Tsuneonella mangrovi: one gene and its partner. The protein of the gene in region 1 interacts with the protein of each later gene in a pairwise test. Links are inferred from orthologs where the notes say so. Each region holds a gene or a part of one and is shown on either strand. Other genes may lie near its edges. The genes, in order: accC and CJO11_RS00375.

The links.
Region 2: the proteins of accC (region 1) and CJO11_RS00375 interact in binary tests that used the Escherichia coli proteins (3 or more experiments, as listed by UniProt). The link is inferred for Tsuneonella mangrovi from one-to-one orthologs.

What each region holds. Positions count from the first base shown.
Region 1 is NZ_CP022889.1:2,627,020-2,630,230, reverse strand. The notes cover bases 95-2,986. They hold accC (acetyl-CoA carboxylase biotin carboxylase subunit), read left to right. Parts: upstream 95-813; coding sequence 814-2,160; downstream 2,161-2,986. Other genes in these bases: CJO11_RS12790 (Lrp/AsnC family transcriptional regulator), read right to left, coding at 2,520-2,984; CJO11_RS12795 (hypothetical protein), read left to right, coding at 2,235-2,480; accB (acetyl-CoA carboxylase biotin carboxyl carrier protein), read left to right, coding at 300-797; CJO11_RS12810 (type II 3-dehydroquinate dehydratase), read left to right, coding at 95-203. Outside these bases: more of CJO11_RS12810, read left to right, coding at 1-94. UniProt on the Escherichia coli protein: This protein is a component of the acetyl coenzyme A carboxylase complex; first, biotin carboxylase catalyzes the carboxylation of the carrier protein and then the transcarboxylase transfers the carboxyl group to form malonyl-CoA.
Region 2 is NZ_CP022889.1:76,864-79,983, forward strand. The notes cover bases 92-2,892. They hold CJO11_RS00375 (PLP-dependent cysteine synthase family protein), read right to left. Parts: upstream 2,057-2,892; coding sequence 1,127-2,056; downstream 92-1,126. Other genes in these bases: CJO11_RS00365 (hypothetical protein), read left to right, coding at 92-195; CJO11_RS00370 (hypothetical protein), read right to left, coding at 243-983; CJO11_RS00380 (hypothetical protein), read right to left, coding at 2,186-2,389; CJO11_RS00385 (MaoC family dehydratase), read right to left, coding at 2,483-2,892. Outside these bases: more of CJO11_RS00365, read left to right, coding at 1-91; more of CJO11_RS00385, read right to left, coding at 2,893-2,947; redox-regulated ATPase YchF, read right to left, coding at 3,038-3,120. UniProt on the Escherichia coli protein: Two cysteine synthase enzymes are found. Both catalyze the same reaction. Cysteine synthase B can also use thiosulfate in place of sulfide to give cysteine thiosulfonate as a product.

The DNA of each region.
Region 1 (3,211 bases):
GGGCCTATACCCACACCTCGATCGCACTGCTCGATGCGATCCGATCGATCAAGACCCCGGTGATCGAGGTCCACCTGTCGGATCCGGCGACGCGCGAGAAATTCCGGCATATTTCCTATGTCGGAATGGCGGCAGTCGATGAGGTGAAGGGTCTCGGCGCGCGGAGCTATATCGTCGCTCTCGAGAAGGCAGCCGCGCTCTAGAGGGGCCTGCCCCACTCTGGCCGCAATCGACGGCCACCCCTTGCCAGCCCGCGCGCTTGCGAATAGGCGGGCGGCGGACGCAACAAGAGGCACACAATGGCCGAAACCAAGGGCTCGCCTTCGCGTACGCGGGGCATGAACGTCGATACCAAGCTGGTGCGCGAGCTGGCAGAGCTGCTCGCCGAGACCGGACTCACCGAAATCGAAGTCGAAGACGGCGACCGCAAGGTGCGTGTGGCGCGCGGCGGCGTGGCGGCTATGGCTGCCCCTGTCGCAATGCCGGCACCGGCAGCGGCTCCCGCCCCGGCGACTACCGCTCCCGCCGCGCCCGAACCGGCTGCGGCGGCACCGGCCGAAGTGGTTGGCGCGCTCAAGTCGCCGATGGTCGGCACGGTCTATCTCTCGGCCGAACCGGGCGCCGCACCGTTCGTGACGGTCGGTGACAGCGTTAAGCAAGGCGATACCGTGCTGATCGTCGAAGCGATGAAAGTGATGAATCCGATCACCGCCGACAAGGCCGGCACGATCCAGGCGATCCTGGTCGAGAACGCGCAGCCGGTCGAATTCGACCAGCCGCTCGTCGTCATCGGCTGAGGGGCCAGGCGCTCACATGGCTATTTCGCGTATCCTGATTGCCAATCGCGGCGAAATTGCGCTGCGCATCCACCGCGCGGCGCACGAAATGGGGATCGAGACGGTCGCGGTCCATTCCACCGCCGATGCCGATGCGATGCACGTGCGGCTGGCAGACCACGCGGTGTGCATCGGCCCGCCGCCCGCCGCCGACAGCTATCTCAACGTCGCGGCGATCATATCAGCTGCGGAAATCTCCGATGCCGATGCGGTCCACCCGGGCTACGGTTTCCTGTCCGAAAACGCCAAGTTCGCCGAAATCGTCGAGGCGCACGGGCTCAAGTGGATCGGACCCAAGCCCGAACACATCCGCACGATGGGCGACAAGGTGGAAGCCAAGCGCACCGCTGGCGCGCTGGGCCTGCCGCTCGTGCCTGGCAGCGATGGCGCTGTATCTGATGTCGAGGAAGCGAAGAAAATCGCCGCCGAAATCGGCTATCCGGTGATCATCAAGGCTGCCAGCGGTGGCGGTGGCCGAGGGATGAAGGTATGCGAGAGCGAGGATACGCTCGAAACGCTGATGAAGCAGGCGGGCAGCGAGGCCAAGGCCGCGTTCGGCGATGCCACGGTCTATATCGAAAAGTACCTTGGCAACCCGCGCCACATCGAATTCCAGGTGTTCGGCGACGGCGAAGGCAACGCGATTCATCTGGGCGAGCGCGACTGTTCGCTCCAGCGCCGCCACCAGAAGGTGCTCGAGGAAGCCCCCTCCCCCGTCATCACACCCGAAGAGCGCGCGCGGATGGGGGGCATCTGCGCCAAGGCGATGGCCGACATGGGTTATCGCGGGGCAGGCACGATCGAGTTCCTGTGGGAAGACGGCGGGTTCTACTTCATCGAAATGAACACCCGCCTGCAGGTGGAACACCCGGTGACCGAAGCGATCACCGGGGTCGACCTGGTGCGCGAGCAGATCCGCGTCGCCGACGGCAAGCCGCTGTCGGTCGAACAGGACGAACTGCGCTTCACCGGCCACGCGATCGAGTGCCGGATCAACGCCGAAGACCCGTTCACCTTCGCCCCTAGCCCCGGCCTGGTGGATTACTACCATGCCCCGGGCGGGATGCATGTGCGCGTCGATTCAGGGCTTTACGCAGGCTACCGCATACCTCCCTATTACGATTCGATGATCGCCAAGCTGATCGTTTACGGCCGCACGCGCGAAGGGTGCATCATGCGCCTCAAGCGCGCGCTGGAGGAGATGGTGGTACAAGGGGTGAAGACCTCGATTCCTTTGCACCAGGAACTGCTCCGGCAGCCTGATGTGTTGAGCGGCGACTATTCGATCAAGTGGCTCGAAGAGTGGCTCAAGGAGCGGGGTTGATCGGTTAAGGGGTACCCCTGACGCTCCAATTGCACTCTTGTCATACTCGGCGCACAATTCCCCGCTTGAGGGGGATGCGAATCATGGAAAACCACGGAGCGCTGGTCGGCTGGACGCACCAGGACCTCGGCAACAGGGTGCTGCTGTGCGTCGAAAGCGTGCGGACACCCGAAGACGCGAAGAACCACTCGCCCGACGTCACCCGCGTCCTGATGACCAAGAAGCAGGCAGCAGTGCTCGGCGATTTCCTGCTCGGATTGTCCGGCGAGAGCCGACCCGATCGCGGAGATCGCGGAATGCTGAAGCGGCTATTCGGCTGATTTGGGGATCGCTTCGGCCGCGGATTCCCGCGCGATTACCTATTCCAGCGGCACGCCCGGTTCGTGCTTCGCCGTGCGGATCGTCAGCGAAGTTTTGACGCTTTCCACGTTGGGCGCGGGCGTCAGCTTGCTGGTGAGGAATTCCTGGAAGCTCTGCAGGTCGCGGCTGACGACCTTGAGGATGAAGTCGATTTCGCCGTTGAGCATGTGCACTTCACGCACTTCGGGCAAGTCGCGCATCGCGGCCTCGAATTCGCGCAGTGAATTTTCTGCCTGGCTCTTGAGGCTGACCATCGCGAACACCGTGATCGCAAAACCCAGCTTCGACGCGTCGAGATCGGCGTGATACCCGCGGATGACCCCGTCTTCCTCCAGCGCGCGCACTCGGCGCAGGCATGGCGGAGCAGTCAGGCCGACGCGGGTAGCGAGCTCGACATTGGTCACCCGCCCTTCGCTCTGCAGTTCGGAGAGCAATTTGCGGTCGATATCGTCCAGGTTGGCCATTGCCGTGCCCCCGCAGGAAACCCTATCCAGCTTTGCGGCCTGCACCCAGCAAAGCAACGATTGCCGCGCAGAATCGCCCTTGCGGCTAATATTATTGTTTCTGCCAGCAATTGTCCCGCTTTGCAACGCAGCCCGCACTGCCGATTCCGCAGGTTCGTGGGCCTGTTAGAAGCACCCGTGCGAAGGCGCGCGAGCGCCGCCGCCGATTCAGCGCAGGGCCCGTGGGC
Region 2 (3,120 bases), 2.6 Mb from region 1 along the record:
GGCAGCCGCCAGCTGCCCGGCGCTGCGCGCGAGCATTATGACGCGCACGATTACGGTTTCACGCTCGATATTGCGGAAAACCAGAGCTCGGGCACCGATCCGGAATCGCACAACTATCCGGCCGTTTTCGTGCTGCGCGACGGACAGGGCCGCTCGGTCTTTGAAGCGCAAGGCATGGCGCAATGCGGATCATAGAAGCGAAGTAAGCCAAGTTCGAAACAGGCGATCGCCCTAAATCCGGGTTAACCCGCGATCCGCGTCGTCCAATCCGCAAATGCATACCAGGTTTCGGTGTGAGAGATCGGGATCTTGAGGACCAGCGTCGCAACCGCCACGACGAGCGCAATGGTCCACGCCGGGTGGACCGACCCGCGTCGGCGCTTGTCGGCGATCATTCCGGCCACAACCAGCAGCTGAAGCAGTAGGCCGACGACTGTGGGCATGGCTTCGGGAGGGAGGGGAGCCGTTCCCGGGCGTAGCCCCGGGGCAAATCCTGCGGCCATCAGGAAGGCGAACCGCGCAGCCGCCGCATCGATCAGCGAAATCGTACCTGCCAACATCAGCCGCTTGTGCAATTCGGGGCAGTTCACGCAGGCGATCGCTGCGCCGGTAAAGATAGCGAAGAGGGTCATCGCCGATAGTGGTGTCGTCAGGAAAGCGCGGGCTTCGTTACCGCCGCCCTGAGCGAGCCGGTGGGACAGGCTCGAAATCGCGGTAACGTAGCCGATCACCACGACCAACGATGCGAAAGAAATGCCCGCCAGCCCCCAACTGCGGTGGCTGCGCATCCTGCCTTGCGAGCCGAGCCATGCCTGCATGATCAGGAAGAGCACCCAAGCCGTGCTGAGCACTCCATGTATCTGCAGCAGTGGCGGACCGTTGAAGGTGCCTGCCGGAAGCTGCAGCCAGTAGGTTGGCGCGAACCCTATGATGGCAATCGCCGCGCATGCCACCGCCAGCCAGAGATATTCACGACTTCGCAAACCTGCGCCCCGGTTCGTGCTTTCGGACCGGCCTATGCGTTCGTCGGACTCTGTTGCCATTCCGGTCACCTCCGCCAAGCAAGAACGCGCCCACATTCGGTCATCCGCCAACGGGAAAGGTTGCGAGCGCAATCGCCGAAAAATCAATGCAGGCCGTAAACCTCCGTGCTTAGGTACTTGATGCCGGTATCGCACATCAGGGTCACCACGGTCGCATCCGGTCCAAGGCGTTCGGCCAGCTTGAGGGCGGCCACAACGTTCGCTCCCGACGATGCGCCACCGAACAAGCCTTCCTCCCGCGCGAGGCGTCGAGCCATGGACATTGCATCGGCGACCGGAACGGGAATGATCTCGTCGACGATGTCCGGTCTCCAAAGCGGCACAACGAATCCCATACCGATCCCTTCGATGTGGTTGTCGCCCGACGGGCCGCCCGAAAGTACTGCTGACTCGGCAGGCTCGACCGCCACGATCCTGATGTCGCTTGTATGTCGGCGCAGCGATTCTGCCGTACCACGCAGCGATCCGCTCGTTCCGACCGCTTGGACAAATGCGGTTACATTGCCGCCGGTTTGTTCCCAGATCTCGTCGCCAAGCTTGGCATAGCCCTTCAATACGTCGGTATTGTTGAACTGATCGGCCCAGAAATGGCCCGGCTTCAGGCTGAGTTGACGCGAAGTCTCGATGAGTTTTTCGACAAGTTCTGAAGTGATGTTCTTGTTGTCGCTTTTGATGAGCTGGAGCTCGGCTCCCAGCGCACGCATGTGATCGAGCTTTTCCGAACTGAATGCGTCGGACGAGACCAGCAGGCATTTGTAGCCGAGCGCGATGGCAACGCTGGCAAGCGAGGTCCCCGTGCTACCGCTGGTGCATTCGACGATCGTGTCGCCCGGTTCGAGCCGTCCATCCTCAGCGGCACAACGGATGATGGCCAGCGCCGCACGGTCCTTCATGCTGCCCGTCGGATTGGCTGCTTCGAGCTTGACCAGAACCCGCGCGTGGTGTGGCGAAACAACCTTGCGGAGCTGGATAAGCGGCGTGTTGCCGATCAGTTCGATTACGCTCTGATGCATTGACGCCGTCCCCCAGGAAGGTCGATGCCGTTGCAGGTCGACTTAGTTCCGGGATCGAAATGTTGCAAGAAATGTCGCGCGCGCCGACCGGCGGCGTCCCCACCCGACGCGAACCTCGGCTTGAGCGATTCAGCCGCCGAGCGCGTATTCCTCCGCGGTCACCGGATCGCCGTTTGGCGTGCGCAGCGACAGCGCTCCGCTGATCCAGACGACCGACAGAAACAGGATCACCAGCGCCAGGCCGACCAAGAGGACGTAGCGCATTACGCCCGGCGTATCGGCACCGCGCGCTTCGGAGGTTTCAATGTGGACTTCATCGCCGTTTCTAAACATCAATCGTCTCCCACGCGATGTTTTGAACGGTCTCCCTTTTACCAGAAACGGCGGGATCGGACAATCGAGACAGACCTGTCTGCCTGTCTGCCGCTAATCCTCTATCGGCGCCCCGGGATCGCGCACCGCGATCAGGCCGTTGGCGATCATCGTCATTACCGGTTCGCCATGCTGGTTGAACACGGTGTTGCGCGACTTCATGATGCCCATCTCGCGGCGCGACTTGCTGCGGCGCTTTTCGAGCAGCTCGCTCTCCACCCGCAGGGTGTCGCCGGGATAGACCGGCTTGAGCCAGTACAGCTCATCCATTCCCGGAGAGCCGAGCCCGGCCTGCCGGTTTTCCTTCATGTTCGCGACCATCATCGCCATGGTCATTGCGCAGGTATGCCAGCCGCTGGCGGAGATACGCCCGAAATGGGTCTTGGCGGCGGCTTCGTCGCTCAGGTGGAACGGTTGCGGATCGTATTTGGCTGCAAATTCGAGAACCTCTTCGCGGGTCACTTCGTAGTGGCCGTAGGAGCTCTTCCTGCCGACGACGAGATCTTCGTAATAATCCATATTCCCCCTGCTCGATCCATTCATTGCAACAAGTAAGCGAATACCGTCCACGCCGAACCTGACGTTATTGTAAGGCTCCCGTTCAATGCGTCAGACGTTGAACTTGAACAGCATCACGTCGCCGTCCTGCACGAGGTATTCCTTGCCTTCCTGGCGCAGCTTGCCCGCTTCGC